4 regions of the Shewanella sp. K8 genome follow, and region 2 is predicted to be linked to each of the others. Evidence: predicted binding sites of a transcription regulator. Region 2 holds the regulator's gene; each other region holds the start of a gene.
What was found. Region 2 encodes sigma-54, which starts transcription at its own class of promoters, with help from an activator protein. Its sites were predicted from a motif close to GTTGGCACGNNNNTNGNNT; they were not measured.

Region 1 (8,069 bases), on a different contig from region 2:
TCCGGTTATTTCAACCCTCAAAAGCAGCACAGGCTGCAGCGTATTTTACGGCGCCACTTTACCCTGATGCAGTTCTTGCTCGATGTGGGGTATGCTCAGGTACTGGAGCAACTGCCTGAACTTCATCGGCATCACCTGGATTATCAGGCACGAAACTTTTGGTATCCACAAGCGGCGGAGAAACCAAGTCATGACTGAGCAGCAAACCTGGGTGTTGATCCGCGGCTTGATGCGCGATAAACGTCATTGGCAGGCCTTTGCCGATAATCTGCTGGCGGCGGGGTTTAGGGTGGAGCTCATCGATCTGCCTGGAAATGGCGATAGGGTGGCGGATACCAGTCCCTGGGATATTCAGGATTATGCCGACTTTGTTGCAGATGAACTGTTACGGCGCAAGGTGGGTAAATGCCGAATATTGGCTATCTCCATGGGCGCCATGGTGGCCATGACACTTGCCGGGAAAAATGACACTGAAGCCGGCCGCCAAAAGGGATTTCAGCTTGAGGGGCTGTTATTGCTCAACAGCAGCGCCGCCGATCTTTCGCCTTGGTATCAGAGATTTCGGCTGCAAGCCCTGCTACGAGCCTTGTGCGCTAGAGTCAAAGGCGAGGGCATTCAATGGCGCGAGGCGACGATTCTTGCGCTTACCAGCCTTGCTCATGCCAAAGACAAGTCTCTGTGCCGTTTCTGGAGCCAACTGGCGCTTGAGGCCAAAACCACACTCGCCAATGGCCTGCGACAAATTGTTGCCTCGGCCCGCTTTCGCTCCCCGGCTAAGCTGTGGGTGCCGGCAACCATTGTTTATGGCTGTGATGATCGCCTGGTTTCGCCTAAGTGCAGCATTCGCCTGGCGGCCAAATATCGGCAAAAGCCGATTCCTTTTTGCCGCTGCGGGCATGATGTGGCGCTGGATAGGCCTGAGTTATTGCTGGAGTTGGTGCAGCGTTTGAGTCGACAAACGCCTTAGACTTGTTTGGGTAAAGCCTGAGCCCAGGTCGAAAACGAGTCAGCTATTCCGACCTGGGCTTTGTGATTAATGAGAGGCGACCACTGTCTTGCCTATGGGCGTTAAAGAGAGCAAGGCCAGTTTTAGGTGCTGAATGCCAAAAGGTATGCCTATGATGGTGACAAAGCAGGCCAGGGCGTGGGTCAGGTGGCCTATCGCCAGCCAAATCCCGAACAGCAGGAACCAGATAATGTTGCCGACCATACCCAGGGCGCCGGTGCCCAAGTCTTCGCGGCCAGAGAGCCTGTCGCGGCTGATATGTTCCTGACCGAAGGGCCAGAATGCCAGTTCACCTATGACAAAGCAGGCGCGGCCGAATGGGATACCTATGATACTGATAAAACAGAGTAAGCCGACAAACCACCAGGCCAGTCCCATGACAAAGCCGCCAAGAATAAACCAGGCAATATTAAAAATAAGACGCAAAATAGCCATTGAGTGCTCCTTTAAATGGCGGATCAGCCACACAGTTTTGCTGTAAAGCTTTGGATATTTCGATTATTAGCTAGAAGCATGCCATAATTATAACCTGTTGAATAATATTGGATATTGCTATTTCTGAGCCTAGGAGGATGGCGGCGATTGGTGATTTATACCAATAAGTGGCGATAATCATCACAGAGGGGAGCCGCAATGGATTAGCCTCCAAGCCATCACTTAGTCGGCATAAAGCCAACTGGTGCCTGTGAGGATTTGTGGCCTGAATCCTGTCCTCCTTGGCGGCAAACACATACAATAGCCATCCCTTGCACACCTTAGCCTTGAAATATATCGCCAGTGCCATGTCTTTAACCGATTTCAAACTGGATAAAACCCCAGTTCAAGCCTTTGAGTTTCGAGGTCATCAGCTGTTTATCAAGCGCGATGATCTGCTTCATCCCAGTTTCAGTGGTAATAAGGCGCGCAAGTTCCGTTATTTCCTCGACCACGACTTTCCCGGTATCAAGCGCCTGATAGGTTATGGCTCGGCCCAGGCCAACTCACTCTACTCTATGGCGGCGCTGGCCGAACTCAAAGGTTGGCAGCTGGACTTTTATGTGGATCACCTGCCGGAATGGTTGCAGCAGCAACCCCTGGGTAACTATCGCGCCGCGTTGGAATTGGGCGCACGGGTGATTGCTGTAAAGAATACGCCCAAGGCCGAGTTGATGACCGGCATGACCCTGGAGGACTTTGTCAGGCAGCATATTGTGCCTGAGTGTGAGCACAGCCTGTTTGTTCCCGAAGGGGGGCGCTGTAGTTATGCCGAATACGGCGTGGCTCAGTTGGGCGCCGAGATTTTACAGTGGCAGCAGCAACAGGCTACCCATAACCTCAAGCTGTTTTTGCCATCGGGGACAGGTACAACGGCACTGTTTCTACAGAAGTATTTTTGTGAGCAACAGGCTGATATTGAAGTGCTGACTTGCGCCGTGGTCGGCGGAGACAGTTACCTCAAGACCCAGTTGCTTGAGTTATCGCCCGATGAGGCATTGCATCCAACTATTGTTACACCCGAACGCAAGTATCATTTTGGCAAGTGTTACCCCGAGTTTTACCAACTTTGGCAAGAACTGGAGCAAAGCGGTATCCGCTTTGAGCTCTTGTACGATCCGCTCGGCTGGCAAGTGTTGCTCGACTTCTTGCGACGTGAGGGCCACAGCCAGGTATTGTATCTGCATCAGGGGGGGCTCCTTGGCAATGAGTCCATGCTTCCCAGATACAGGCGTAAATACGGCTGATTCAGACCAGCTGGTTGCGCTTGAGGATCTTATGAGTGCGCTCAGCCAAGCGCTGCAAGGATTTGAGATCGGCAAGCCCAGGCACCTCGTCATCGAGACGGGACTCCCAAAAGCATACCTCAGTGTCCAACATCTCCAGCATTTTCTTGGAGCAACCCAGGCATTTCCCGCCGCATAGGCTGGCTTCCGGCAAGTCCAGTGGAATACAGCGCCGGATCTCGCTAAGCAATGAGCGCATCGCTTCCGTGGTATTCGGTTTAATGGAGCCGGGTTTAGTCGCTCTGCTTTTAGTGGCTGTGATGGATTGATTCAAGGCAACACCGACAGATAAGTTTGTTAAGCATCAGCTTAATTCAAGTGGAAGGGTTGGAGAATGATCTGGCGCTTGATTTACTGTTTATCGCCATTTGGTCAGGCTGCTTCCCGGGATCACGGGAAAAGGCCTTGACCAAATGTGATGTTCTACCCGATTGCTGCTGGATAACAGTCCAATCTGCCTGAGCGTTCGATACAGTGAGAGGATAGGGGTATCGAGTGGGTATTTCGACAGTCTTACTTATTGGCGCTCAGCAACCACTTCATAAACTTGAGGGTTTCTGTACGCTTTGAGAAGGTTTGCTTCTTCTTGCCTTTGCTGTCGGTAAAGGCGATTGAGTTTTTGTTGATGGAAATTGAATCTACAGGGAAATTTACTGTGATTTCATGTCCGTTTACTTTGTATGACATAGGCCACACTCCTTATTTTCTGTTAGCGCCGATATTGGCGTATACAATCTTAACTATAGAAAATCCTTAGCATTTATTGCGAAAGATGCGTTGGTTGACTATTGAATGTACCCAGTTTGTCAGCCTTTATCAAGCCCCCGACAGACTGAAGTGCATACAGACACTCCGGGTGTCAGTAGAACATCAGACCATCGCCGCAGCACAGAGTTCACCACAGCTGTGTGACATTTCAATTAAACTCAGGAATTGTTAACTGAACGAATTTACTTAAGCGGCCTGGAGCGAGATGGGACGAGCTGAGGGTACCTTAATATCGTCGGCAATTATATCGACAGTTGGCTATAAGTCAAGCAGTATAAATACTGAGCCGATATATCCGGAACTACATGTTTCTGCTACTCTTTTTTGCTAAAGGTGCCAATAGCTCCCTGGTGTACTCTGGCTTGAACACAGCTTGAAGTGCTTACACCGGATGGATTGGTACTTTATCTTATAGTGGCAAGGAGCGCGTTAATGAATAGAGTGTTGATTGGCATAGGATTATTTATTCTGTTGCTCTGGCCTGGGTTATGTCCGGCGGCCGAACCTGCACCGGAAACGCCAAGCGAGCAAAGTGCTGCAGCGGCTTATGATTATCGCGACCCCTTGTTCAGGGATACCCCCAGAGGCGCCCTGCAGGGCTTTATGCAATACGCCAAAGACGGGGATTACCAAACCGCGGCCGAGTATCTGGATCTGCGTTTTCTTCCCACCGGCATGACAGCGGAGCAGGGGCCGCTCTATGCCAGGCAGTTGCTGGCGATTATCGAGCGTAATCTCTGGCTCAACCCGCAAGAGCTGGATGATACCCCGGAGGGCAAAACCGACGACAAGCTGCCCGCCTATCGGGAGGGATTTGCCCGTTTGGAAGCCGAAAAAAAGGCCTATCAGCTCCTGTTGCAGCGGGTGCCTAGCTCTGAATACGGCAGTCTGTGGAAGGTTTCCAATGCCACGGTTGCCAAGCTCCCAAAACTTTACCAGGCCTTGGGCTATGGCCCTGTGGTGGAGTGGTTTATTGAGCACATTCCTGAAGGACGCCTGTTTACCCTGAATCTGTGGGAATGGGCCATGATGCTGGCCTATCTGGCGCTGGCGTTCTTATTCGTGGTACCTGTGACCTGGTTGCTGCAATGGCCGCTTTCACGTTCATCACACCCGCTCAAGGCTGAATTGGGCGCCTTTATTCGTGGCCCTCTGCGATTCTTTGCCGCTGTGGCACTCGATAGAGCCATGCTTGCCAACAGTACCTTGAGCGCTGCGATGCAGGAGATAGTCAACACAGGCTTTTTCTTTATTCTGGCCACAGTTTGGTTGATATGGGCGCTGGTGGGGCTGGCACAGAGCAGCCTTAGGGAGCGCTGGATAGCCAAGGGCAACAAACAGGCGGCCTCCTTGTTGCGACCTCTTGGAAATTTTCTGCGGGTGGCCCTGCTGAGCTTGGCGACCTTATTATGGCTTGAGCATCTGGGTTTTAATGCCGGCACTATACTGGCCGGGATGGGTATCGGGGGGCTGGCAATCGCTTTGGCCTCGAAACAGTCGATAGAAAACCTGATTGGCACCATCACCCTCTATTCAGCCGCGCCTATCAAGGTTGGCAATATCGGTAATTTCGGCGGCGTTCGCGGCACAGTGGAGGAGATAGGGCTACGCTGTACCCGCATCAGAACTCTGGATCGTTCTGTCATTCATATGCCCAACGCCAAGTTGGCCGAAATGGAGATAGAGAATATTTCAGAGCGGGAGAAAATCCGTTTCAAGACAGAGATACGTCTCGATTACAGCACAGATGCCAAACAGCTGCAGGCGATCATCAATGATATCAAAGCCTTGCTAAAGCAACATGAGAAGGTGGACGAATCACCGATGCGGGTCACTTTCAAGGGTTTTGGCAACGCCGGGCTCGAGTTGAATGTACTGGCCTATGTCGGCACCACCAGTTTACCGGTTTATCAGGAAGTCGCCGAGGAGTTGCAGCTGGGGATAATGGCGATTGTCGCCGAGCACGGCAGCAAGATGGTGCCCGTATGGCCGGTTTCGGCCTGATACCCAAGATTGAAAACGGCAGAGGCTAAAGCCGTATAGACAATGGCAATAAAAAACGGTGCCCACGGCACCGTTTTTTTAAACAGGTCATTCGGCTCAGGCTTTATCTCAGGCCTTATCGCGATGGCAGAAATAGTCTACCGCGCGTTTTACCAGCTCAATTCCTGTCTGTTCACATGGCGGCAGGCTGGCATCGCTCTGCTTCAGCGGCGTGACTCTATCACCCCATTTCAGCAGCAAGGCGGCGCTGGTGAGGCCGGCACCAAAGGCACAGGAAAGAATATGTTGTCCTGGCTTGATCATGCCTTTTTCCAACGCATCACAGATGGCAATAGGAATGGTGGCTGCCGAAGTGTTGCCATAGTTGGCTATGTTGACGAAGGCCTTCTCTTTGGGGATCTTCATTCTGTGTACCAGAGTGTCGATGATCCTCTCGTTGGCCTGATGGGGGATAACCCAATCGACTTCCTCTTTGTCCAGACCACACTTCTCCAACACCTGGGCGCTGAGTTTGCCCATGCCGTTGATGGCGCGTTTGAAGATCTCCTGGCCATCGAATTGGATGTAGAAGTCCAGTGACTCGGCAACAAATCTGTCCATGCCTGTACCAAAGCTGGCTTTGAGAATGTCGCGGCCACCTGGATCATTGTTGAGTTCATAGCCCAGTACGCCACATGGGCTGTCTGTCGCTTCCAGTACCACGGCACCTGCACCATCACCGAACAGTACCGCGGTTTCTCTTCTTGACCAGTCGAGGTAGAAACTCAGACGTTCGGCGCCGACCACCAGGACTTTCTTGCATTGACCACTCTTGATTTGAGCGGTTGCCAAGCCAACCCCGTAGAGAAAGCCACTGCAGGCGGCGTTGATGTCAAAGGCGGCGCAGTTGGCGCCGACATTGGCCTGTACTGTTGAGGCTATGTTGGGGATCAGTGTGTCCGGGCTGGCGGTCGCCAGGATAATCATGTCCAGTTCGCTGCCTTCGATGCCGGCGGCGGCCAGCGCATGCTGAGCGGCTACAGTGGCCAATTCCGAGGTGTTGACGTGGCTGATATGGCGCTGGCTGATCCCTGTTCTGGGTTTAATCCATTCATCGGAAGTGTCGATAAAGGTGGCCAGATCATGGTTGGTCAGTACGGCGGGGGGAACGCACTTTCCCCAGCCGGTAATAGTGGCGTACTGCATTGAATTTACTCTCAAAATAAAAAGACAGAAGCCAGATCTGTCTTTTGGACAACTAAAGCGCTATTGCTTGGAAAGGGTCGTGATTTTTCAGCTCACCTGTTGGGCTACCAATTCACGAATGGCGTTGGCAGCGTGCAGTATGTGGGCCCTCAGCAGGACCACGGCCTCATCTATTTTCTTTTGCCGACATAATTGCAGCAGATCCCTGTGATCCTGCTCGGCTCTGGGGATCCCACCTGTCAGCAACAACTGTAAGCGAATATAGCGATCACAGTTGGTGTTCAGACCATGTACAACTTCCATGGTGTGGGGACGGTTGGCGGCGCGGTACAAACTTGTGTGGAACTCTGTGTTGAGCTCGCTCCAGCTGCCCACGGCATTATCCTGTTTAAAGGCGGATTCCAGTTTGTCCAGTACGGCTTCGGCCTGACGCAGATCTTCATCCTGCAGGTTTGGAATGGCTTTGGCAAGGAGATCAGTTTCAATCAGTGCTCTGAGTTCAAATAACTCGCTGACTTGCTCCACCGACAATTCGGTAGCCGTGGCGCCCTTATGGGCTTCAAACTTGACCAAGCCTTCGGCTTCCAGTTGCAAAAGGGCTTCCCTGACCGGAATCCGGCTGACATTCATCTCTTCTGCCAGAGCGCTCTGACGCAGCGGTTCGCCTGCTGCGATTTCACCTGAAAGAATTTTCTCCCGCAGCACTTCGACCACAACCTGGGTGCGCGTTTTATGAACGATGGGCGTAGTTCGGCTCATAGATCCCGTCTTTGTATACGTTATTCGGTTTTGATCCGAATAAGACTACAGCGAATGCTCAGATAAATAAAGGGAAACCACTTGGGTTTCCCTCTGCAATGCCGCGCAAGATGTGCTTTAGAAGTAGCGTGCGCCTGGGTGTTGATCCGAAACTTGCCCTTGGTTGAAGCTGTTTGTCAGCTCAGAAGGCAGGTTTTGCAGACTCAAAGGCCTGAGAAAGCGCGCCATAGCCTGAGTGCCTACCGAGGTACTGCGCAGATCTGTGCTGGCGGGGAAGGGGCCACCATGGTTCATGGCATGGCAAACCTCGACGCCAGTTGGCATCTGATTAAAAATCAGTCTGCCTACCTTGTATTGCAGCGCCTCCAAAACGTCCGGATAACCTTGTAAGTCGCTGCTGGTGGCATGGACACTGGCGGTTAACTGGCCATCGAGCGCCTGGATCACAGCCTGCAGTTCGGCTTCACTTTTGACCGTCACCAACAGGGCGAAGGGGCCGAACACTTCTTCCATTAGATCAGGGCTGGCAAGCAAGCTCTCGGCACCGGTTTCCAGCAATAGTGGCCGGGTATGATGCAGCGCCGCGG
Region 2 (8,069 bases):
ACGGCGACCTGGGGGTGTTGAGTGAAAACGATATCGTATTGGCTATCTCCAACTCGGGCGAGTCCAGCGAAATTCTCACCCTGATGCCCGTCATCAAGCGCCAGGGGATCCCTATGATCTCCATGACAGGTAAGCCCGAATCCACCATGGCCAAGCTGGCGCAGCTGCATCTGTGCATCAAGGTGCCTGAAGAAGCCTGCCCGCTGGGCTTGGCGCCGACCTCCAGCACCACGGCCACCCTGGTGATGGGTGATGCCCTGGCGGTCGCCCTGTTGCAGGCCAAGGGCTTTACCAAAGATGACTTTGCCCTGTCGCATCCCGGCGGTGCTTTAGGGCGCAAGCTGCTGCTCAAGGTCGGCGATGTGATGCACAAAGGCGAAGAGCTGCCGCTGGTCACAGAAGATATCTGTATCACCGACGCCCTGTATGAGATCTCCAAGAAGGGCCTGGGCATGACCGCCGTGGTCAATCAACAGAAACAACTCGTGGGTATCTTCACCGATGGTGATTTGAGACGTGTCATAGACGCCGGGGTCAACCTGCGTACCACCAAAATCAGCGATGTCATGACCCGTGATTGCATCACCAGTGGTGACAATATCCTCGCGGCGCAGGCACTGAAGGTGATGGACGAGAATGACATCAACGGTCTTATTGTCATCAATGGCGCCAATGAGCCGATTGGAGCACTCAATATGCTGGATATGGTCAAGGCGGGGGTTATCTGATGAGTCATCAAGGATTTTACGGGCCCATAAGCGAAGATAACTGGCAAAGAGCCGCCAAAATCAAACTGCTTATCTGTGATGTCGACGGTGTCTTCTCCGATGGCTGCATCTATATGAGCAACAGTGGCGAAGAGCTGAAGGCCTTCCATACCCGCGATGGCTATGGGGTGCGCTCGCTGCTGTCCTGCGGCATTCAAGTGGCGGTGATCACCGGCCGCAAGTCCCAGATAGTCGAAAACCGCATGACGGCCCTGGGGGTAGACAAGATTTATCAAGGCATAGACAACAAGCTGGAGCCCTATGAGGCGCTGCTTAAGCACTATGACCTCGAGCCTGAACAAGTGGCCTATATAGGTGACGACATTGTCGACTTGCCGGTGATGAAGCAAGTGGGGCTGGCGGTTTGCGTAGCCGATGGCCATCCTTGGGTAAGGCAGCACTGCCACATGGTCACTCAGATTGCCGGCGGCCATGGTGCACTCCGGGAGCTGGCGGATCTTATCCTGCTCAGTCAGGACAAATTTGAAAATGCCCACGGAATGAGTATATGAATAGGGTCACCCTGGCCATTATTTTGTTTTTCTCCACTGCACTTATCCTTTACTGGCAGGTGCAGAACAAGCGCAACGCTCAACAGAGTGAGGCGCCTGTGGATGTGGTGCGGCCGGACTTTGTCGCCGATGACCTGCGCTCGGTCAACTTTGACGAGCAGGGCAATGTCGCCAGCAGGGTCGCCGCGGCGCACATGGAACATTATGAAGCCAGTGAAAAGACCTTCTTCAACCAACCGGTTTATCTGGTCTATCCGGACAAGGGCGAGGCACAGTGGCGTCTGTCTGCCAACGAAGGCAGGCTCAATCGCAAGAGTAACCGAGTGGTACTTGAAAATAATGTTATCATCGACGCCATTAGCCCCAATGAACCGATCCAGAGCCTGAAAACCAGTTATGTGGAGCTGGATCTGGACACCATGATCATGACCTCAGATCGCGAGATCCTGATCGAAGGCAAAGACTTTAATATCAAGGGATCCGGCCTGTACGCCGATCTCAATGCTCAGCAAGTGAAGCTGACCAGTCAGGTGAAAGGAACCTATGAAACCAAGTAAGCTTTTTATCGGTGCCCTCTTGTGCATCACAAGCCTGTCGGCGGTGGCCATTGAAGAAGATCTGCTGCAAAAAGTAGAGATCAGCGCCGCTAATCAGTTTGCCGATATCAAAAACAAGCGTGTGGTATACGGCGGGCCTGTCACAGTCACCCAGGGCAGTTTAAAACTGCTGGCCGATGAACTCACGGCTTACACAGAAGACAAGAGTGGCGAGCGGATCCTGGTGGCCAAGGGCTCACCCGCTACCTATACCCAGAAACTGGAAGACGGCCGTCTGGCCAGTGCCAAGGCCAAAGAGATCCACTACAACATAGACAGTCGTATCATGACCCTGCTGGGCCAGGCCAAAGTAGAACAAGACGGCAGCGAAGTGACCGCAGAGAAGATAGTCTACGACATCAACAAGCAGCAGCTGGAAGCGGAAAGCAGCGGCAAAGGCCAAGACAGGGTAACCACTGTTATCCAGCCGGAAAACTATCAGGATCTCAATAAGAAAGAACAGCAGCAGGAGCCGCAATGACCAGCACCCTGACGGCACAGAATCTGGCAAAGAGTTACAAGAAACGCAACGTCGTCAAAGACGTCAGCCTGTCGGTCAATACCGGCCAAATCGTGGGGCTGCTGGGCCCCAACGGGGCTGGCAAGACCACCACCTTCTATATGGTGGTTGGGCTGGTACAGAGTGACAAGGGCCGTATCTTCATTGACGACGACGAGCTGACCTTGGATCCCATGCACCTGCGAGCCCGTAAAGGCATAGGCTACCTGCCACAGGAAGCCAGTATTTTCCGCAAGCTGTCGGTGCATGACAACATCATGGCCGTGCTGCAAACCCGCAAAGAACTCAACAGCGACGAGCGCGAGGAACAGCTCGAACAGTTGCTGGAAGAATTCCATATTACCCACATACGTGACAGCCTGGGGATGTCCCTCTCCGGCGGAGAACGCCGCCGAGTGGAAATCGCCCGGGCATTGGCCGCCAATCCACAGTTCATTCTGCTGGATGAGCCGTTCGCCGGTGTGGATCCCATCTCAGTTATCGATATCAAGAAAATCATCGAACAGCTTAAATCCCGCGGTTTGGGGGTGCTGATCACAGACCACAATGTTCGCGAAACACTCGACGTTTGTGAGCGAGCCTACATAGTCAGCCATGGGCAGTTGATCGCCGAGGGCACACCCGCTGAAATCTTGGACAACCAGCAAGTGCGCGCTGTGTACTTAGGCGAACAATTCAGGCTATAGTTAGGATCATGTCTTCCGGTGGCAATTCCGGGTATTATAGTTTGTTATTATTGAATTTTTTCCTTGAAAAATAACGAGTAGGGATTAGCGGTATAATGAAAGCGTCACTCCAGCTCAAACTGGGTCAACAGTTGACCATGACACCTCAGTTGCAACAGGCTATTCGCCTGCTGCAACTGTCGTCCCTTGAGCTGCAGCAGGAAATCCAGGAAGCCTTGGAAGCCAACCCTCTGTTGGAAATGGCCGAGGACAACCAGGATGACGCTATCGACGACAACCACAAGGAAAACGACGCCGGCGAGTTGAGCGCCAAGCAGGAAGATGGTTCCACGGTAGAAACCTCAGAGGCATTGAACAATGAGTCTATGCCGGATGAATTACCTATGGATACCACCTGGGACGAAGTCTTTACCGCCGCCAGTGCCTCGGGGCCGGCCATGGGCCGTGAAGATGATATGCCCTTCCAGGGTGAAACCAGCGAAGGGCTCTATGAACATCTGGAATGGCAGAAGAACCTGACCCCGTTTTCCGATACCGACGACGCCATTGCCACCGCCATTATTGATGCCATCGACGAGCAGGGTTATCTGACCCAGAGCACAGAGGAGATCCTCGAAGCCATGGGCAACCCTGAGATTGAGCTCGATGAAGTCGAGGCAGTACTCAAGCGGATCCAGCACTTCGATCCTGTCGGCATCGCCTCCAGAGATCTGCGCGAATGCCTGCTGATCCAGTTGCAACAGTTCAACGCAGACACCCCGCATCTGGCCGACGCCCGCTTGTTGATTGACGAACACCTGGATCTCATTGCCGCCCGCGACTTCCGCACCCTGATGCGCAAGACCAAGCTCAAGGAAGATCAGCTGCGTGACGCCATCAACCTTATCCAGAGTCTCAATCCCCGCCCCGGCTTGCTGGTGCAGCCGATGGACGAGGAATATGTGATCCCTGATGTCAGCGTCTGGAAGAAAAACGGCCGCTGGGTAGTGGAACTCAACCCGGACTGTATGCCCAAACTCGGGATCAATCAGCAGTATGCTGCCATGGCCCGTAGCGCCCGCAGTCAATCAGACAGCCAGTTTATTCGTGGTCATCTTCAGGAAGCCAAATGGTTTATCAAGAGCCTGGAGAGCCGCAACGACACCCTGCTCAAGGTGGCCAACTGTATAGTGCAGTTCCAGCAGGGATTTTTTGAATATGGTGAAGAGGCCATGAAACCCATGGTGCTCAACGATATTGCCGAGGCGGTCGAGATGCATGAATCGACCATCTCCAGGGTCACCACTCAAAAGTATATGCATACCCCCAGGGGAATATTTGAATTGAAGTACTTCTTCTCCAGCCATGTCGGCACCGAAGATGGCGGAGAATGCTCTTCCACGGCGATCAGGGCTTTTATCAAGAAGCTCGTGGCAGCGGAAAACCAGAAGAAGCCTTTGAGCGACAGCAAGATGGCGCAACTTCTGGCAGAACAGGGAATCAACGTTGCAAGACGCACCATAGCCAAGTATCGCGAGGCTATGATGATACCACCGTCGAACCAGCGTAAGAGTTTATAAATCCACAGTTGGAAATTGGAGGAATCTTTCTATGCAAATCAACCTGACAGGACATCATATCGAGATCACCGACTCACTGCGTGACTACGTGGAAAGTAAGTTTTCTAAACTTGAACGCCATTTCGAACAGATCAATAATGTGCACGTTGTGCTCAATGTACAAAAACTGCAACAGATAGCCGAAGCCAAGATCCACCTCACAGGCGGCGAAGTCTATGCAACTTCTGAACATGCCGACATGTATGCCGCCATCGACGTTCTGATTGATAAATTGGATCGTCAGGTCATTAAACACAAAGAAAAGCTGACAAAACACTAACGATGGAACTGAGTACCATCCTGCGGCCGGAGTGCACTACCTGTGCCACTCCGGGCAGTAAGAAAAAGGTACTGGAGCTGATTAGCGATCTCGCCAGCGCCCAGTACCCCACCCTTTCCTCTCAAGCGATTTTTGAAAGCCTTTTGGCCCGCGAAAAGATGGGGAGCACAGGTATAGGTAATGGTATTGCGATTCCGCATGGCAGACTACCGGACATTACAGAGCCGATTGCCGTGCTGGTCAAATGCGAAGAGCCTATCGCCTTCGATGCCATAGACAACCAGCCGGTGGACATACTGTTCGCCCTCCTGGTGCCCGCAGATCAATGTCAGCAACACCTGAGTACCCTATCCGCCATGGCTGAAAAGCTCAGCGATAAGGCGATACTCAAGCAGTTGCGAAAATCCAGCGACGAAACAGAACTCTATCAGGTGATCACAGGATGAAACTCGCCATAGTCTCAGGCCGCTCCGGTTCCGGAAAATCCGTTGCCCTCAGGGTACTCGAAGACCTGGGTTACTACTGTGTGGATAATCTCCCCCTGCCCATGATTGGCAGCCTGTTGGAAAACCTCCGTGGCAGCAATGATCTGGTCGCCATCAGCATAGATGTGCGCAATATGCCGGATCAGGAAAAGGTGCTGGAACAACAGTTGGCGGCCTTGCCGGAAAACACCCAACTGACCAGCTTCTTTCTCAACGCCTCCGATAAAGTGCTGCTGAAGCGCTACAGCGAAACCCGCAGACTGCACCCCCTGTCCAAGAGCAAAGTCTCACTACAGGACGCCATCAAGCTCGAAGGCAAGCTGCTGGAACCCATGTCGAAACTGGTGGATCACTACATAGACACCTCGGCGCTGAACATCTATGAACTCAGTGACACAGTGCGGGAAATTCTGCTTGGCAGCGTCGATAAAGAACTGGTGATCAACTTCGAGTCGTTCGGCTTTAAGCATGGTATGCCCCAGGAAGCCGACTTCATGTTTGATGTGCGCTTTCTGCCCAACCCTCACTGGGAGCCGGCGCTCAGGCCACTGACCGGGCTGGATGAACCTGTGCAGGAGTTTCTCAGCCGCCAGCCACTGGTGAACAAGTTTATCTGGCAGATAGAAAATCTATTGGAAACCTGGCTGCCGCACCTGGAACGCAACAACCGCAGTTACCTCACCATAGCCATAGGCTGCACCGGCGGCCAGCATAGATCTGTCTATGTCGCTGAGCAGCTCGCCAAGCGTTTTGGCAACAGCAAACACAAGGTACAGGCCCGTCACCGGGAGCTGAGTAATGGCAAAGGTTGAACGGGAAGTCACCATAGTCAATAAGCTGGGCCTGCATGCCCGCGCCGCCACTAAGCTGGCGGTGCTGGCCAGCGAGTTCGAAGCCGATATCACCCTAATCCAAGGCGAGAAAAAAGCCTCGGCCGCCAGTGTGCTCGGGCTCTTGATGCTGGAAACCGGCCAAGGCAAGAGTATTCGCCTCATCGCCGAAGGCCCGGATGCCGAACCCGCGATGGACGCTATCTGCGCCCTGATCAACGCCCGTTTCGACGAAGCCAGCTAAAGCCTTAGTGCTGCACTCTTTGTTTCTATAACCCCCCTGTATTGAGGTAACATATCCTCGCTTTGCATCACAGGGGGAACTGCATGCCAATAGAAGCGCTCGACCAAGAGCTGACAGAACAACGTCTTACTCAACTAAACCAAGCTCTTAGCAGTGGTATGTTCGTGCATGTGCGCGACATGCTGCAGCGAATGACGGCTTCGGATATCGCCTTTATTCTCGAATCTTCACCGCCGCGTACCCGTCAGGTACTCTGGCAACTGGTGGATCAGGAGCAGAGCGGCGAGATCCTCGAAGAGCTGGGTGAGGATATGAAAGACCAGCTGATCAGCCTGATGAGTCCTGAGCGTTTGGCGCGAGCGACCGCGGGTATGGATACCGATGACCTGGCCTACGTGCTGCGAAGCCTTCCCGATACCCTCTACAAGCAGGTACTGCACTCCATGAGTGCCCAGGACAGAGCCAGGGTCGAACAGGCGCTCTCTTATCCGGAAGACAGCGCCGGTAGTCTGATGAATACAGATACTGTGACCCTGAGGCCTGACGTCAATGTCGATGTGGTGCTGCGTTATCTGCGCCAAAGAGGCGAATTGCCTGAAGCCACTGATACCCTCTATGTGGTGGACAGGCGCGACATATTACTCGGCGGCGTCAAGCTCTCCAGCCTGCTAACCTGTAATCCCACCGCCGGAATCCGCAGCATAATGGATCCCGAACTTGAGAGCATTCCCGTCACCATGCCGGACAATGAAGTGGCCCAACTGTTTGAACGCCACGACTGGGTCTCGGCGCCAGTGGTCGACAGTGAAGGCCATCTGCTTGGGCGGATCACCATTGATGACGTGGTGGACGTTATCCGTGAAGACGCCGAACACTCCATGATGGGTATGGCGGGGATGGACGATGATGAAGACACCTTCGGTCCCGTGTTCAAGAGCGCCTTTCGCCGCTCTTTGTGGCTGACCTTCAACCTGTTTGCCGCCTTGTTGGCCGCCTCGGTCAGCAATATGTTTGAAGGCACGCTGGAAAAATTTGCCACCATAGCGATTCTGATGACCATAGTGCCCAGCATGGGCGGCGTTGCCGGTAACCAGACACTGGCGCTGGTGATCCGCGGTATCGCCCTCGGCCACATAGGTCAGAGCAACTCCCGCTGGCTTATCGGCAAGGAATTAGCCATCGGCTTTCTCAATGGCCTGTTGTGGTCGGCGCTGGTATTCACTGCCGTGTGGATCTGGAAAGGCGATCTGGCACTCGGCGCCCTTATTGGCGGCGCCATGTTGATCAATATGACGGTAGCCGGTCTCGCAGGTGCCAGTATTCCGCTGATCCTGAAAAAGCTCAATGTAGACCCTGCGCTGGCCGGCGGCATGGTGCTGACGACTGTGACGGATGTAATAGGCCTGTTCGCCTTCCTGGGGTTGGCGACTCTCGTTTTAATGAGCTGAGGCTCTAATGGGCTGAAGGCTTGGTGTTGATAGCCTGAAGCTCTGGCCTAGATGAATTGCAGAAATAGCAGGGGGCGCCCAGGTTCGTCCTCTGACTGTGGAA
Region 3 (8,069 bases), on a different contig from region 2:
CCATATCCGCAATGACCCTGTGCTGTCTCTCTCCGTGGTCTTTGTGTTGACCACCTCAAGCGCCGATGAAGACAAGGTTGAGGCTTATAAGCATCATGTGGCCGGCTATATGGTCAAACATGAAATAAGCGATGGTTTTTATAATATTTTCAATATGCTGGAAAGCTATTGGCGTATTGTTGAGTTGCCGGAAGCCTGAGGGATGGAAAGCATGAATCTGCTGTTGATCGATGATGATGAGATAGACAGAGCCGCTATCATCCGCGCCCTGGATCAATCGTCACTGGCGTTCAAGGTGATGGAGGCCAACTGTGCCCAGAGTGGCTTGGAGTTCGCCTGCCAGCAGCGTTTCGACGGCATACTGCTCGACTATATGTTGCCCGATGCCAATGGTCTGGAAGTATTGAGCCGCCTCAATGAATCGGCCGGAGAGCAAACCGCAGTAGTGATGATCTCCCGTTATGAAGACGACAAGCTGGCGCAGCGTTGCATCGAGTTGGGGGCGCAGGATTTTTTGCTCAAGGATGAAGTGAATACCAGCCGCTTGACCCGTGCTATCCGCAATGCCAAGCAAAGGGCTTCCATGGCGTTGGCATTGCGCCAAAGCCACGAGAAACTCAAAGAGCTGGCCGAACATGATTCCCTGACCAAGCTGGTCAATCGTTACGGTTTTGAGCTCTGTCTGAACCGTACCTTGAGTCAGGTCAAGCGTCATCAGGACATGCTGGCGGTGATCCTCTTGGATCTGGATGATTTCAAGGGTATCAACGACACCTTAGGGCACCAGGTGGGGGATATCCTACTGGTGGAAGTGGCCAACCGTCTCAGTGCGGCGCTCAGGGAAGGGGATCTCATTGCCCGTCTCGGCGGCGATGAATTTGTAGTGCTGGTTACCGAGTCGGAGAACCGTTACTTCCCAATGGCGGTGGCCAACAGGCTGCAAAGGGCCTTTGAAGAGCCTTTCCCTCTGGGGGAACATGATGTGCTTATCGGCGCCAGTATTGGCATTGCAGTGTACAGCGATTCTGTCTGTGACAGCTCTGAGCTGCTCAAGTGTGCCGACATTGCCATGTATCGCGCCAAGAAGGTGGGCCGCAACCAGATCCAGTTCTATTCCGAAGAGTTGGCCAGAGAAGTCAGGTTTCGCAACCGCATCGAGATGGGCCTGAGAACCGCGCTGGAGCGCGATGAATTCAGGGTCTTTTATCAGGGGAAATTCGATGCGATTTCCGGTGAGCTATTGGGAATGGAGGCCTTGCTGCGCTGGCAACATCCGGAAGATGGCCTGCTGGCGCCGGACAGTTTCCTGCCGATAGCCGAAGAGATAGGCCTGGTAGATGAGATAGGCGAGTGGGTGTTGGCACAGGCCTGCGCGCAAACCGTCGAGTGGCTGGCCATGCTGGCTCCGGTAGGCAAGCAGTTATCTGTGGCGGTTAACCTGTCACCGTCGCAGATCATTCGTGAAACCCTGTATCAGACCATAGTCAGGGTATTGCAGCAAACCGGGCTGCCGGCTTCGCTGCTGGAGTTGGAGCTCACCGAAAATGCCTTGATAGAGGAACCGCTGGAGCTGGCCAAGGTACTGGAGCGGATAGCTGCACTGGGAGTTGTTTTCTCTCTGGATGATTTTGGCACCGGCTTTTCATCCCTCGAGCACATCAAGTACTTTCCCATCAATGTGCTGAAAATCGACAAGAGTTTTGTGGCTTCGGTCGAACAGGATGAACGCGGCAAGCGTCTGTTGTCGGCCTTGATCAACTTTGCCAACGGCTTTAACGTGGTGTCAGTGGCCGAGGGCATAGAAACCGAGGCGCAGGCGCAGTTTTGCCGTGAACGGGGCTGTAACCTGCTGCAGGGATATCTCTATTGTCGGCCGATTCAGCCCCAGGATTTTGAAACCCAGCATATTTTACCTTTGCTGGCCGAGGGGGATGTTTGATTTTACTTGCCTATTGGCAAGGGATAGTCAAAGATGCCACTTCTTTTGCTGGGCCATAACTCTTTGGCGGATCACTCAAACATGAAAATCGGTATTCTCTCTCAATTTCCCGAGCTCTATTCTACCCGCAGGCTGGTGGAAGCCTGTGAGGGACGTGGTCATCAGGCCAGGGTGATCAATCCACTCAACTGTTATATGAACATCAACTCGGTGCAGCCCAGTATTCATCTTGAAGGTGAGGAACTCAGCGGTTTTGATGCCATTATCCCGAGGATCCATGCCAGTGTGACTTTCTATGGCTGTGCCCTGGTGCGCCAGTTCGAGATGATGGGGGTGTATGCTGCCAATGACTCTATCTCCATAGCCCGCTCAAGGGATAAGCTGCGGGCACTGCAGTTGCTCTCCCGTAAAGGGGTGGGTATGCCGGTCACAGGTTTTGCCAGCAAGCCGGATGATATTCCTGATCTCATCGCCATGGTGGGTGGTGCGCCGCTGGTGATAAAGCTTTTGGAAGGCACCCAGGGGATAGGCGTGGTGCTGGCCGAAACTAAAAAGGCCGCCGAGAGCGTTATTGAAGCCTTTCTGGGGCTTAAGGCCAATATTCTGGTGCAGGAATATATCAAAGAAGCCAACGGCAGTGATATCCGCTGCTTTGTGGTGGGCGACAAGGTGGTTGCGGCCATGAAACGTCAGGGCCCGGAGGGGGATTTTCGATCCAATCTGCATTTGGGCGGCAGCGCCGAGAAAATCAAGATTACCCCTCAGGAGCGCAAGACAGCCATTGATGCGGTCAAGGCGATGGGGCTGGCTGTTGCCGGGGTGGATATTCTTCGCTCCGAGCGTGGCGCCTTGGTGCTTGAAGTCAATTCAGCTCCGGGTATTGAAGGTATAGAGTTGACCACAGGTATCAAGGTGGCCGAGCCGATAGTGGAGCATATCGAAAAAATGGTTGCCGCCCGTAAACGCAATCGTCCTGTCATCGCCTGATTGCGCCTCGGGCTTTCCCATCCTTAGAATTCGAACTCATAGACATAGCTGAGCACTATCTTGGCATCGTCGTCCGGCAGATCCGTATCGGCCACCATAAAGGAGACTGAGCCTATGCCGGTTTCCTTGCTGATGGCCAAGTGGTAGTCGGCGTAGTCGGAAACCCCGAACCAACTCTGCACCACATCACCGTCTGAATAACCATAGTGTGCCGTCAGCGTCACGGTTTCCGTGATGGGATAGCTGAACCCGGCGTGGATATAGCTCAAATCCTTGTTATCCAGTGGCGCAGCGGCCACGTCATCACCGGCGTTAACCACCTTGGCATAACCCAACTCAAACCACTTCCAGCTGAGAGTCAGAGCCAGCTCACCAAAGTCGATATCGCCTTCGGCATCCGGGTAGCCATAGTAGAGATAGCTGATGTCATAGCCAAAGTCTTCGCCTATGCTGCCGGAGTAACCACCGTAAAAATCGAGCTCGTAACTGGTATCGTCACCAAAGTCGACATTGGAGGCCCAGGTTCCCAGGTAAAAACCCGAGTCGTGGCTATAGTCTATACCGCCTTGAATGGCGACAGAGTCATCCGTCTGGGTGGTGCCGCGCCACAGATAGTTGGAGGCGGCACCTATATTCCCCGATACAGCGGCCTGGGCTTCGCCGGCCACCAACAACAGACCTGCAATAACTGACAGTGAAAACTTGGTGTGTTTCATTCTCATCCCCTCGATGGTTTGGGTTCTGGAGCCGGGCAAGCTTGACCGGTGCAGATACTCATTATTGTCTGTGCGGAATGAGCGAATCCTGTGCCAAGTTTAAATAGGCATTAAATACATGTGGTTAGCTTTTGAGTGTGATGCAGGTTAAGGAAATGTTGCATTTAGCTGGGGCGGGCTGCACTTTTTTTGTGCAATGGAGTGTTGGGAACCTCAGGCAATAAAAAACGCCTCAATATGAGGCGCTTTCATCCGTGAAAAGCGGCTTAGTTGACGCTGTCACGCAGTGCCTTGCCGGCCTTGAACTTGGGAATAGTGGCGGCAGGGATTTGGATCTCTTTACCGGTTTGCGGGTTACGACCAGTGCGGGCTGCACGGGTTGAAGTTTCGAAAGAGCCAAAGCCTACGATGGAGATTTTAGTTCCTTCTTTCATGGCATCGGTCACTGCTACTTCGAACGACTTGAGTGCGCGGGCAGCTTCTGCCTTGGACAGGTTGGCGTGTTCTGCCATTTTAGCGATCAGTTCAGTTTTGTTCATCTGGAGCGTCTCTTCTTTCCGTCGATAAGTTATTATTGCCCATCTAACATGCCATAAGGTTTTTGGCTTGAAAAGGCCTTTCAGCGGGCTTCTTGGGCTTTATCCGCTATTTTTTAACCAAAAAGACACAAAATTGTGAGCCGGTCGCCGATTTCCTTAAATTCAGTGCGATCTAGTCAGACTTTTCCTGCTGCAAAAAGCGCTTGGTCCTGCCGGAAAAAGCCACCCAATACTGGAATAACAGCAAGGCCAGCAACACAGCAGCCAGCGGCAGCAAGGGGATATTTCGCCCAGCCAGCTCCAGTTTGACATCCTGCGGCGTAATCTGCAGTGCAACCAAAGCCGTAGTGGCAAATGCCATGAGTCCCAGAGTCTGAATAAAGAGATAGATACGCAATGCCCACAATGACCAGGATGTGCGCATTACTATGCCTACCAATACAGGGATGACTCCCAAGGTAAACAGATCCACAGCGCCGGTGCTGATGGTGCGCCACAGTGCTACCACAGCCAGTACCAGGTAGAGGATACAAAGCAGTACCAATGGTATTGGTCTTGAAATGGACATAAATGACTCCTGTGAGAAATTGGCCTAAGTCTATGGAAAGCCCTGGGGGGAGTCCAGCCGGATTTTAATCGCTTTTTGCGGTAAAATAACCGCCGACATTTTTGGCAGGATAACACTCAATGACAGAAGAGCAGTTTTGGGAGCTGGTCAGCCGCGACTATCCCGAACAGGACCAACAGCAACTCCAGGCGCGTTTGACCGAAAAACTGCAAGGTCTTAGCGATGATGAACTGGCAGAGTTTGATAAACACTTTGCTCGGCAGCTCAGGCTGAGTTACAGCTGGGATCTCTGGGGAGCTGCTTACATCATCGCCGGAGTCGATTCAGATTATGGCTTTGCCGAGTTTCGCAACTTCCTGGTGACTCTGGGTAAGGAGCGTTATCAGGCGGCCTGCAATGCAGCGGATTCGCTGGGGGAACTGGAAGTTTGGCCGCAGCTGAATGGCTATGCTTATCCTTTTGTTGAGGAGATAGATCTGCTGGCCGGCCAGCTATACGAGACCCGTACCGGGAAAGAGTTGCCTTTTGTGCCTTCGGGGCTGAGTCAGCCCAAGGGTAAGCGTTTCAACGATCAACCCAAGGCACTGCGCAAGCTTTACCCCAAGCTCAGCGCCCGTTTCCCTTTCTAAGCAGGCTTAGTCGTTGCGCATCTGTTCACACTGAAAGCCCTGACGGCGGGAGTCGAAGCGGCAGTAGCTGCCACACTCCCAAGGTGCCCCCTCCGCGGCCTGGGACTTCTCGATGGCAAACGCCTTACAGCTGCCATAGTCGCCAAAATCGTCCTCTTTGATATAACGCCCAGAATCGAAGCCATGGGTATAAATGAAGGCGCTCCAGGTTTCCGGCTCCTTGGGTTTGGCATCCTGATTGATGGCGACGAGAACAATTCCCAGGGCGGTAAATAGTCCCAAGGTAATCAGCAAAGACGGCGAGAATTTCACTGGCGCTCCTGTTGTGACTGGTTTTTTTAGCTCTGCTATTAGATTACTTCCTCGGGCCTGACTCAAGCAGCCTTGTGTTAAAGCTTGTTGGGGCTGCTACAAATTGATACTCAGGTTAACGCATTTTTGTGGGTGTCTATGAAAAATAACAAAATAAAATAATCACTTATAACAGGATGATGTTCGCATATTAGTTTTGCGTTAAGCCCGGATTCAGGTTAAATTTTATACTCTGAGTTTGAACCAAATGCATACTGACATTCGCTCCCAAAGGAGGCTGATATGAAAATCAGATATCTGTTACTTGCTGCAGCCCTGACTTCTGGCTCGGCGCTGGCGGCCGACAAGGTCGATGAAAACCCGGTTACCGAGTCGGGTAAGGTAAAAATTGAGTGGCAGTCACCCAAGGATTTTCGGGACATCAAGTCTGCCAGCGAGCTGCAATCCCGTTACGAAAAACGTCTGTTTGAGACCTTGACCAAAGCCTTGGATAAAGACGTTTCCCCATCTCTAAAAGACAACCAAAAGCTGGAACTGACAGTCACAGACGTGGATTTGGCCGGCGATGTGCGGCCTACTTTTGGCGCTACCGCCAACGATATACGTGTAGTCAAGAACGTTTATCCGCCCAAGATAAGCTTCAGTTATCGCTTGTTGGAAGGCGATCAGGTGGTCGTTGCCGGCGATGAAAAGCTGACTGATATGCAGTTTCTCGACCATGTAGACAGAATTAACAGCGACAGCTTCCGTTATGAAGAAAGAATGCTGAAAGACTGGTTCCAGAAAACACTCAAGCCTAAACTCTAAGCCGTCTTCGGCATCTCCAGCAAGCACAGCCCTTGGGTGCTGTGCTTGGCCTGTTTTTTTGCCAGTGCACACAAGCGGGACAACTCATGCTCGCTGGCGTCCAGACTCAATGGCGGTGGCAGTATTCCGACGCTGAGGCGCAGTAGCGGTTGAAGGCATTCCTGCCCTTGTCTGTCCTGTGCAAACAAGTGTTGTCTTTGCCAGTGCTCGTCACTGAAAAACTGCCTCTTGCCCTGTTCAAACTCTGCCAATATTTGCTGACAAACCCCGAGCAGTTGCGGCTCTGTGCCTATCATTACGAAATCATCCCCACCCACGTGGCCGATAAATTGCGCCTTGCCGTATTGTCTGAGCAGGCCAGCGACTGCCCTTATCACTTCATCACCGCGACTGAAGCCGTAGATGTCGTTATAGGGTTTGAAATGGCATAGATCAAAATAGGCCAGATAGAAATGCTGTCGCAGTTTGCGCAGCCGTTGCAGCTCTTCCTGAATGGGCACATTCCCGGGCAATTCAGTCAATGGGTTGGCGTGGCGCGCCGTCTGTATTCTGTGTTCAGTGATGCGCTGCAGCAGCTCGCGGGTGTGGCCCAGACCGATGAAGTCGCCCTGACGCAGAATAATGAATTCCTGCGCTATTTCGGTACCAGGCTTGGCGGTGAGTTTTTGACTCACCCGCGACAGCGGCGTGGCCGCATCGACCATAAGCACATCTTTGTCCATGAGCTCTGTGACCGCTTGGTGCTCATGAAGGGCGCGGCCATAGGGCCGGGAAAACAGCTCCATCAGTCGATGGCGATAGACCAGCCCCAAGGGATGTTTCTGCTCCAGCACCACTATGCACTGAAGCTCCGGCTGGGAGAGAAAGCGTTCGCTCAACTGCTTGAGTTCGGTATCAGAGCAGCAGGTTTGCGCCTGATGGCACAGGCTCTCTGCTGCCTCGTTGTATCTCGGTTGTTCCTGCTGACGAATGGCGAGATAGCGGGTCTGCAGTTGCCTATCAGGTTGCGCCTCGGGTCTGCCAAGCAAAAAGCCCTGACAATAGGTGATCCCGAGCTGACGCAGTATCGTCAGCTCGGCTTCTGTCTCTATGCCCTCGGCGATGACTTTACAGGTCAGGCTTTGGCACAGTTCTATGATGGAGCGGACAAACTCCTGTTTAACCGGAAACTTATCTATCTGATGGATAAAGTGGCGATCAATTTTGACATAGTCGGGCGAGAGTTCTGACCAGAGGCGCAGGCCTGAGTAGCCGGCGCCAAGGTCGTCGAGTGCGGTCAGAAACCCTTGATTGCGGTAGTGATCCAGACAGGCTTTGAGCTGATCTATGTCATCGGCCGGGTATTGTTCCGACAGCTCTATGACCACATTGGATGGTGCTATGCCGAACTGTTGCAAGAGTTTGAGTGTTTGCCCCTTGGGATGACTTGGATCCAGCAGTGCCTTGGGGGAGATATTGATAAACAGCTTGCCCGGCAGTTGTCTTTGCTGGAATTGTGCTATGGAGACCCGGCGGCACAAGGTCTCCAGCTCGGAGAGGCGCCCCAGTCGTTCGGCGGTACTGAACAGATGA
Region 4 (8,069 bases), on a different contig from region 2:
GCCATATCATAGTAGTAATAAGGATTCCGGATCCGGGCAAGCTCCAGTACCTTGTGCACTTCGGCCCATTCATCCAGTCTGTCCTGGCTGCTCAGCATGACCGCCAGGTTATAGAGGGTAGTCATGTTTTCCGGCTCAAGCGTCAACGCATAGCGGTAGACCCGCTCGGCCATCTGCTCCATGCCCCTGGCGCGATAAAGCACCGCCAGGCTGTTGAGCGCCGGAATAAACAGACTCTGCTGTTGCAAGCTCTTTTTCAGCAAGCCGTATGCGAGATCCCAATTCTCATTGATCAATGCCTCGGCCGCCGCATTGTTGTAATACATGGCGACCACAGTACCTTGGCTGATCTTATTGACCTTATAGCTGCGCACAGCACGCTCTGGCAGGAAATCCACCAGAATGGAACGCTCGGTGACATGGAAGACATGATTATTCTTGGGCGGGTATAGCTTGAGGTTGATATGACCATTGACCAGATAAAAGGCGCCTTGACGATCCCAGACCGGGGGCACTTCCACATCACGAAATTCAACCTCTATCCCCAGTTGTTGCGCCATGGCCGCCGCCAGGATCACCAGTGACATGCAGTTTCCGGCCCTGTCGTGAAAGGTTTCGGCGGCGGTGCGGGTGTAGTTGTCCTGATAGCGAAAGCCGCCCTTGTCGGCATGGATATAGTCAGCCAACCACTCGTGGGCCAACTCCTGATTGGACATGAGTGCACCGCGGCTATAGGCACCTCTGAGCAACTGCACCGCCTCGGGAGGCAAGGCGAATAACTCGGCGGGCTCGGGGATATTCCCAACCTCTTTGAATTGGTTATCCTGAAACAGGCTGCCAAGGGCCATCTTGCTTGGCACCGGTGTACTGCTGCAACCGCAAAATAGCAGCAGCAAAACCGCACCCAATAGGCGACTCAACATGGTAGCGGATAGAGCGCCAGAGAGAGCACGAGTGAGAGAGCCGGAGAAAGCGCTTGAGAAAGTGCCTGAGAACATAGGGCCTCCTGAGTTAAGGCTTCTTTACTGAAAGCTTAAGTCAGACTGGCCACTCCTGCCGCGCCAAAGGGTGACAAAATGTGAATATCCCCTAGTTCAAGCCTTCATTTCCGGGAGCGATAACTTCGGAACCCGGCTTGGGGATCCCTATATAGAGCTGCTGTTGCCGGTAAAGATAGGGGCGATAAAAATGGCCATCGCAGGAAAAGTAGCGATAGGGGCGCATGTAAGGAACACATATGGCAGGTAGGCTGCGCAGGATCTCCAGTTGTTGCTGCGAGCGCAGTAGTTCCTGCCACTCATGCTGACGCAGTAATTCATCCCTGACGGCAAAGGCATCGAAAGGCTCACTGGCATCACGAACCACCACTTGACCTGCCTCGGCATTGCCGAGCCACAGCAAGGTACTGCACAAAGTGCAGAGAAAAGTACCGGTCAGCTTCATTACACTGAGAGTCTTCATCGCCATCCCCTTAGGCTCCAGGCTGTTTCTGCTTTCAGTCTGCCCCCAAGAGCGTCTGTCATCAAGCGCCATAGCCCCAAAATGCGCTTTTCCTGGCCGACTCCCGCCAAGCCAGGTAACAACAAGGCCGGTAACCCCAAAGCCAGCTCTAACCAAAAGCCACCTCACAAGAGATGGCTTAAAGATTAAGGAAGCTTGCTTGATCTCTCAAGAACACTCATGGCCTCTCAGTTGGCGTTCTTGGCTTATCAATTGGCGTTCTTGACAGTCACAAACTCAGGATAGGCATCGATACCGCAATCCGACGCGTCCATACCGTTGTACTCTTCCTCTTCGGTCACCCGGATCCCCATGGTCACTTTCAAGGCGCCCCACACCAGCAATGACGCCAGAAACACCCAGGCAGAGATCACCGCAGCGCCAAACAGTTGCCCTGTCACACTGGCATCGGCATTGGACAGAGGCACCATCATCAAACCGAAGAAGCCGGCGACCCCGTGCACCGAGATAGCCCCGACAGGATCATCTATCTTGATGCGGTCAAAGCCCACGATGGAGAACACCACCAAACCGCCGGCTACCAGGCCTATCACACCCGCCATCGGCAGAGAGGGCGACAATGGATCGGCCGTGATAGCCACCAAACCAGCCAAAGTACCATTGAGTATCATGGTCAAGTCGGCCTTGCCCCACACCATCTTACAGACGATCAGTGCAGATACCGCGCCGAAGGCCGCCGCCGAATTGGTGTTGACGAAGACTTTGGCCACGGCGCTGGCATTTTCAGCATCAGAGACCAGTAACTGAGAACCACCGTTGAAACCAAACCAGCCCATCCAGAGGATAAAAGTCCCCAGGGTTGCCAGCGGCAGGTTGGATCCCGGGATAGGGTTAACCTGGCCATTGACGCCATATTTACCTTTACGGGCCCCCAGCAGCAAGACACCGGCCAAGGCTGCGGCCGCACCGGCCATATGCACTATGCCGCTACCGGCAAAGTCGACAAAGCCGGCTTCGGAAAGGAAACCACCGCCCCAGGTCCAGTAACCTTCCACTGGATAGATGACTGCCGTCATTACCAGGCTGAATGCCAGGAAAGCCCACAGGCGCATGCGCTCAGCCACGGCGCCGGAAACAATCGACATGGCTGTAGCCACAAATACCACCTGGAAAAAGAAATCAGACTCCAGCGCATGGTCGGCGTCGGCAGCTTGAGCTCCTATCAAGGTGCTGATGCTCGGCAGCCAGCCGCCCTCGCCATTGTCCACATACATGATGTTGTAACCCACAATCAGGTAGGTGATACAGGCGATTGAATAGAGACAGATGTTTTTGGTGAGTATCTCTGTGGTATTTTTGGAACGCACCAACCCGGCCTCCAGCATGGCGAAACCCGCCGCCATCCACATCACCAGCGCGCCGGAGATCAGAAAGTAAAAGGTGTCCAGCGCAAAACGCAGCTCTGTGACCGTAGTACCCAATTTGCTCAGTTCTTCCATCTTCTCCCCCTTACAGCGCTTCTGTATCTGTTTCACCCGTACGAATACGGATAACCTGTTCCAGATCTGTCACAAAGATCTTGCCGTCACCTATCTTGCCGGTATGAGCGGCATTGGTGATGACCTCCAGCAGGTGCTCAAGATTCTCCGCCTTGGTGGCTATCTCGAGCTTAACCTTGGGCAGAAAGTCCACCTGATACTCGGCTCCCCGATAGAGCTCTGTATGCCCCTTTTGTCGGCCAAAACCTTTGACTTCGGTGACCGTCATCCCCTCAATGCCTATGCCCGCAATCGCTTCGCGGACATCATCAAGCTTGAACGGCTTAATGATTGCGCTGACTAATTTCATCCAGACCTCCAGAATCGCCTTGCTGTATTGGTGTTATGCCAAAAGCAATTCAAGCATCAGGCCAAAATGTTAATTTTTTGTTTTATAAAGAGTTAGTTTTTACGGACCAGGTTAAGAGCTGCAGATATGCACCAATTAAGTGCAAGTAAGGCTTGGGCGCACAAAAAAAGCGCAATCATCTACGACCTAAGGCCTATTGGCTTAAGCCCTGTACTGACGTTAACTGAATGTCCTGTCGTTGACTGGAGAGAAAGAAGGACTCGTTTGCACCTGTCCTAAGACCAACCTAAAGGAGAACAAGATGTTAAAAGCGGAAGAATGTGTGCTGGTCATAGTGGATGTTCAGGGCAAACTGGCGCAGATAATGGACAAGAGTGAACAGCTGCATCAACAACTGGCCATGCTGATAGAAGGCACGGCTTTGTTTGATATCCCAGTGCTCTGGCTGGAACAGTTGCCGCAGAAGCTCGGCCCTACTACAGAGTCGCTGGCTGCCCTGCTATCCAAGACCACTTCGCCGATTGCCAAGCATCACTTCAGTGGCTGGCACTGCCCGGCGTTCCGTGAGGCACTGTTGAGCACGGGCCGCAAACAGGTACTGCTGGCCGGGATAGAGACACATGTCTGTGTCTATCAAACCTGTGGTGATCTTATCGAGCAGGGTTTCTATGTGCACTTGATAGCCGATGCCGTCAGCTCCCGCAGTGAAAGCAACAAACGCTTGGGAATAGAGATGATGAAGCAGCAGGGAGCCAGGCTCAACAACAGCGAGTCTTTACTGTTTGAACTGCAACATCAGGCAGAAGGTGAACGCTTTAAGGCTCTGCTTAAGCTGATCAAATAGGCCTGTAATCCTTCGCTGGCTACCACTGCTGGCTTGTAAGATAAAAAAATCCCCGCGGTGCGGGGATTTTTCATTTCGCTATGTTAACGACTGTTACTTGTAGGTTGCTTCACGCTTCTTGGCTTCAGCATCCCACTTAGGCAGAACATTTTTCTTGAAGTCTTCCTTGTCGGAAACCATCTTCTTCATGTCCATACCCAGAGCAGCCTGAGCCTTGGCCTTGGTGGAGATATCAGGCAGAGCGACAGGCTCAACGATACCTTTCTTGGCCAGCAGCTGCGCCAGTTTCACCCGGGCATTGGCAGCCTTGTCAACCGCAGTACCCAGTACCCGCAGCGCTTCATCAGGAGCGTGAGCCGCGACACCGTGAGAGGCGATAGCATAATCCCAGCGCCATTGAGCATGACGGATATCAGTCAGGATTGGCTTCATCTCGGCTTCTGTCGCACCGGCTTTCCAGGCGGCAGCAGCTTCGAAGTGTGCCTTGACGATTTGATCTTCAGCCTTCAGCTTCAGCTCTTTAACTTTGGCTTTACGCTCGGCAGTCAGGTTCTCCATAAACTCTTTGCTCTGTGTGTGGCACTGAGCACAGGTTTCTTCGAAGCGGTCGAAAGGATTACCCACTTTGTGATCGGTGAACTTACGACCCTTGTCGTTGGTTACTTTCGGCATGTGACAGTCAACACAGGTCACGTTGTTCTTACCGTGAACCCCCAGCTGCCAGGTTTCATAACCTGGGTGCTGTGCCTTCAGCATAGGAGTCTTGGACAGAGCGTGAGTCCAGTCGGCAAACTCGATGGCATCGTAGTAAGCTTCCATGGACTCCACTGTAGTGCCTTGATCCCATGGGAACTTAACAAAGCCCTTACGGCCTTCCACTTTCTCAAAGTAGTATTCTACGTGACACTGGCCACAAACCATGGATTGCTTGTCTTTGCGGGAAGCCTTATCAAATGGCGTACCCAGGGTCTCCATGGCGCGCTCGGCAAAAGGACGGCCCAAACGCAGCTTAGGCGAACCTTTCTCGTGACAATCGCCACAACCTATGGCGTTAACCACTTCAGGGCCACCTTTGGCCCACTTGCCGGTGAAGTAACCATCTTCACCTTGCTCTTCAATCAGGCGAGGTACATCCGGGCTCTTACAGCTCCAGCAAGCCATTGGCATTGGGCCATCTTCGGCACTCTTTGGCGCACCGGTACGCAGGGTGTTGCGCACATCGGTCACGGCATAAATGTGGCCACGAGGGGCATTGTAGTCCTTGGCGAAACCATAACCGGCCCACAGGATCACCAGGTTGGGATCTTCTGCCAATACGTCAACAATTTCAGAACTCTTTGCAGTGTCATGCCAACTGGCATACTGATTTTTGAACTTGTCTTTGTAGACTTCGTTGCGAGGCTCGGTCTTGTCACTCGCAAACGCACCGGCAGCCATTACGCTTGCCGCGACCAATGCACTGAGTGCAAAGGATTTTTGGCTTAATTTTTTCACCATCTCATCTCCGTGTTACTTTATCGTTATTTGCAATAACCACGACATCTCCAAGGTCAAAAGTAGCCGCTTGAATACGCCAAAAATATACCTCTTAGGGGGTATCCGGGGCGAAGTTTGCGCCAGATCAAAATGTGAAGGCGATGTTGTTCACATTTTTGTACTCTTGTTAATGTATTCAAGCGCTGGCTAATGTAGAACTCTGAGACCCAAGTCCTTTTTTATTCTCGACAATCTTATCGGCGCGTTTCCTTTCCGATAATCGAGAGTAACGCTGCAGGGACTGAGGAAACCTTAGCAAAAGTGAGTGAATATTTCATGAAACGAGGCAGTTTGACCTCTACCATTTTAGGCTTAATGCTGACCCTTATCCTGCTCTCAAGCGGTCTGGCCACTTTTGCCATTATCAATCTGTCTTACAGCCTGGGAGATGCCAGGGCGATCAACGCTTCCGGCTCACTGCGAATGCAGAGCTACCGGCTGATGTTTTATGCCAACTCCGGCAGTGAAGAAGCGCTGCAAAAAATTCGCGAATTTGAAAACACTCTCTACTCAGATGCCTTGGTACGCTCGATGGACTGGTCATCGCCGGCCAGGCTCGGGCAGCAATACCAACTGGTGATCAGCAAGTGGAAGGTCATGAAGTACTACATAGAGCAGGAAGACTCGCGCAACTATGCCTCCTCGCTGAAAGACTTTGTCGATACCATAGATTTGCTGGTATTGGAGATGGAGCACCATGCCGCCTTCAAACTAAGATTGCTGGCCGTCAGCCAGATAGTGGGCTTGGGGTTAATGCTGTTGATTGCCTTTATCGCCGTGCGCTTTACCAAACGCAAGGTGGTGGTACCGCTGCAACAGATGATGGAATCGGCCAACACTATTTCCAAGGGTAACTTTGCCGTCGAAATGCCGAAGACGGAATATATTGAGCTCAGCGCTCTTTCCGATGCCCTCGACAGTACGGCTCAGGAACTGGCAACTCTCTACGGCAACCTGGAAACTCAGGTGAAAGAGAAGACCCTGGCTTTGACCCGTGCCAACCGTGAGCTCAAGTTTCTTTATGACAATCTGGTGTTGCTGCATTCGGGCAAACTCAATTTCGAGGTGATGCGGCAGTCGCTGCTGCAACTCAAGGAGTATGAGCACCTGCAACATCTGCGGCTGATTATTCAGCAGGATGAAGATGCCATGGAGGTAATCGCCACCGACGAGGATATCTGGCCGCAATCCGGACAGACCATGCAGTTTCCGCTCAAATTTGAACAACAGGAACTCGGCTTTCTGGAAGTGATAGGCGAGCACGATATCAATGTGCCTCTGTTTGAAAACTTCGCCATCATGCTGGCTCGCTCGATAGTGATTCACAACGCCTCCGAACAACGCCAACAGTTGGCCCTGCTGGAAGAGCGGGCGGTTATCGCCAGGGAGCTGCACGATTCTCTCGGGCAACTGCTGTCCTTCCTGAAAATCCAGATAAGTTTGCTGCGTAAAGGCCTCGACCAGAGCTGCAAAAGCCCGGCGGTGACCCAACAGCTCGAAGAACTCAATGAGGGGGTGACCACAGCCTACGCCCAGCTCAGAGAACTGCTGTCTACCTTCCGCCTGACCGTTAAAGAACCCAATCTCCGCAACGCCCTCGAGGCCATGCTGGAGCAACTGCGCAGCCAAACAGACACGGAGCTGGAACTCAGCTATCGCCTGCCGCCGCAGTTACTGGCGGCGCACCAACATATTCACATTCTGCAGCTCACCCGAGAAGCCACCCTCAATGCCATTAAACATGCAAATGCGAGTCGTATTTGTATCAGCTGCGAAAAGAACTCTGATAACATGGTGGTTATCAGTGTCGAAGACAACGGCATAGGCCTGGCGCATATCAAGGAAAGGGATCAACATTTCGGCATAGGGATAATGCACGAACGAGCCAGCCGCCTCTCGGGTATGGTTGAATTTTCCAGCAATGCGTCGGGAGGCACCAGTGTTGTCCTGACTTTCCCACCTCAGCAGGAGCCACATCATGGGTAAACCTTATTCAGTTCTGGTAGTCGATGACCATCCCTTACTGCGTCGCGGTATCTGTCAGTTACTGGCATCCGATCCTGACTTTAGTCTCTTCGGTGAAGCCGGTACCGGGCTCGACGCCTTGGCGGCTACCGCCGAAAACGAGCCGGACATTATCCTGCTGGATCTGAATATGAAAGGCATGACGGGTCTCGATACCCTGAACGCCCTGCGTCAGGAGGGAGTCACCTCCAGAATCGTTATCCTGACGGTTTCCGATGCCAAACAGGATGTTATCCGTTTGCTGCGAGCCGGCGCCGATGGTTACCTGCTCAAGGATACCGAACCCGATCTGCTGCTTGGGCAGCTGAAAGAAGCCATGTCCGGCCACCGAGTGATCAGCGCCGAAGTGGAAGAC

Region 1: ON072_RS05500 (YccF domain-containing protein) is a predicted target of sigma-54. The motif match lies at 1,509-1,527, and genes of this name have one in related genera.
Region 3: ON072_RS11930 (TorF family putative porin) is a predicted target of sigma-54. The motif match lies at 3,722-3,740, and genes of this name have one in related genera.
Region 4: glnK (P-II family nitrogen regulator) is a predicted target of sigma-54. The motif match lies at 3,357-3,375, and genes of this name have one in related genera.

Annotation. Positions count from the first base shown of each region.
Region 1 covers NZ_JAPEHY010000007.1:11,812-19,880, reverse strand. Annotated here, with positions in the region: gene ON072_RS05510 (M14 family zinc carboxypeptidase) at 1-198, shown strand, start outside; gene ON072_RS05505 (alpha/beta fold hydrolase) at 191-967, shown strand; gene ON072_RS05500 (YccF domain-containing protein) at 1,034-1,441, opposite strand; gene ON072_RS05495 (1-aminocyclopropane-1-carboxylate deaminase/D-cysteine desulfhydrase) at 1,753-2,727, shown strand; gene ON072_RS05490 (hypothetical protein) at 2,729-2,965, opposite strand; gene ON072_RS05485 (hypothetical protein) at 3,280-3,453, opposite strand; gene ON072_RS05480 (mechanosensitive ion channel family protein) at 3,967-5,538, shown strand; gene ON072_RS05475 (ketoacyl-ACP synthase III) at 5,647-6,723, opposite strand; gene ON072_RS05470 (GntR family transcriptional regulator) at 6,811-7,482, opposite strand; gene ON072_RS05465 (aldehyde dehydrogenase (NADP(+))) at 7,600-8,069, opposite strand, start outside.
Region 2 covers NZ_JAPEHY010000045.1:6,847-14,915, forward strand. Annotated here, with positions in the region: gene ON072_RS18980 (KpsF/GutQ family sugar-phosphate isomerase) at 1-728, shown strand, start outside; gene kdsC (3-deoxy-manno-octulosonate-8-phosphatase KdsC) at 728-1,279, shown strand; gene lptC (LPS export ABC transporter periplasmic protein LptC) at 1,276-1,836, shown strand; gene lptA (lipopolysaccharide transport periplasmic protein LptA) at 1,823-2,356, shown strand; gene lptB (LPS export ABC transporter ATP-binding protein) at 2,353-3,081, shown strand; gene ON072_RS19005 (RNA polymerase factor sigma-54) at 3,177-4,640, shown strand; gene hpf (ribosome hibernation promoting factor) at 4,672-4,959, shown strand; gene ptsN (PTS IIA-like nitrogen regulatory protein PtsN) at 4,962-5,405, shown strand; gene rapZ (RNase adapter RapZ) at 5,402-6,256, shown strand; gene ON072_RS19025 (HPr family phosphocarrier protein) at 6,243-6,518, shown strand; gene mgtE (magnesium transporter) at 6,602-7,966, shown strand.
Region 3 covers NZ_JAPEHY010000019.1:65,065-73,133, reverse strand. Annotated here, with positions in the region: gene ON072_RS11945 (response regulator) at 1-199, shown strand, start outside; gene ON072_RS11940 (putative bifunctional diguanylate cyclase/phosphodiesterase) at 212-1,939, shown strand; gene rimK (30S ribosomal protein S6--L-glutamate ligase) at 2,021-2,926, shown strand; gene ON072_RS11930 (TorF family putative porin) at 2,950-3,642, opposite strand; gene ON072_RS11925 (HU family DNA-binding protein) at 3,909-4,181, opposite strand; gene ON072_RS11920 (hypothetical protein) at 4,354-4,749, opposite strand; gene ON072_RS11915 (DUF4240 domain-containing protein) at 4,869-5,378, shown strand; gene ON072_RS11910 (hypothetical protein) at 5,385-5,690, opposite strand; gene ON072_RS11905 (DUF3016 domain-containing protein) at 5,973-6,497, shown strand; gene ON072_RS11900 (GGDEF domain-containing protein) at 6,494-8,069, opposite strand, start outside.
Region 4 covers NZ_JAPEHY010000039.1:23,116-31,184, forward strand. Annotated here, with positions in the region: gene ON072_RS17940 (hypothetical protein) at 1-923, opposite strand, end outside; gene ON072_RS17945 (hypothetical protein) at 1,090-1,461, opposite strand; gene ON072_RS17950 (ammonium transporter) at 1,710-2,960, opposite strand; gene glnK (P-II family nitrogen regulator) at 2,971-3,309, opposite strand; gene ON072_RS17960 (hydrolase) at 3,611-4,153, shown strand; gene nrfA (ammonia-forming nitrite reductase cytochrome c552 subunit) at 4,247-5,650, opposite strand; gene narQ (nitrate/nitrite two-component system sensor histidine kinase NarQ) at 5,966-7,675, shown strand; gene ON072_RS17975 (response regulator) at 7,668-8,069, shown strand, end outside.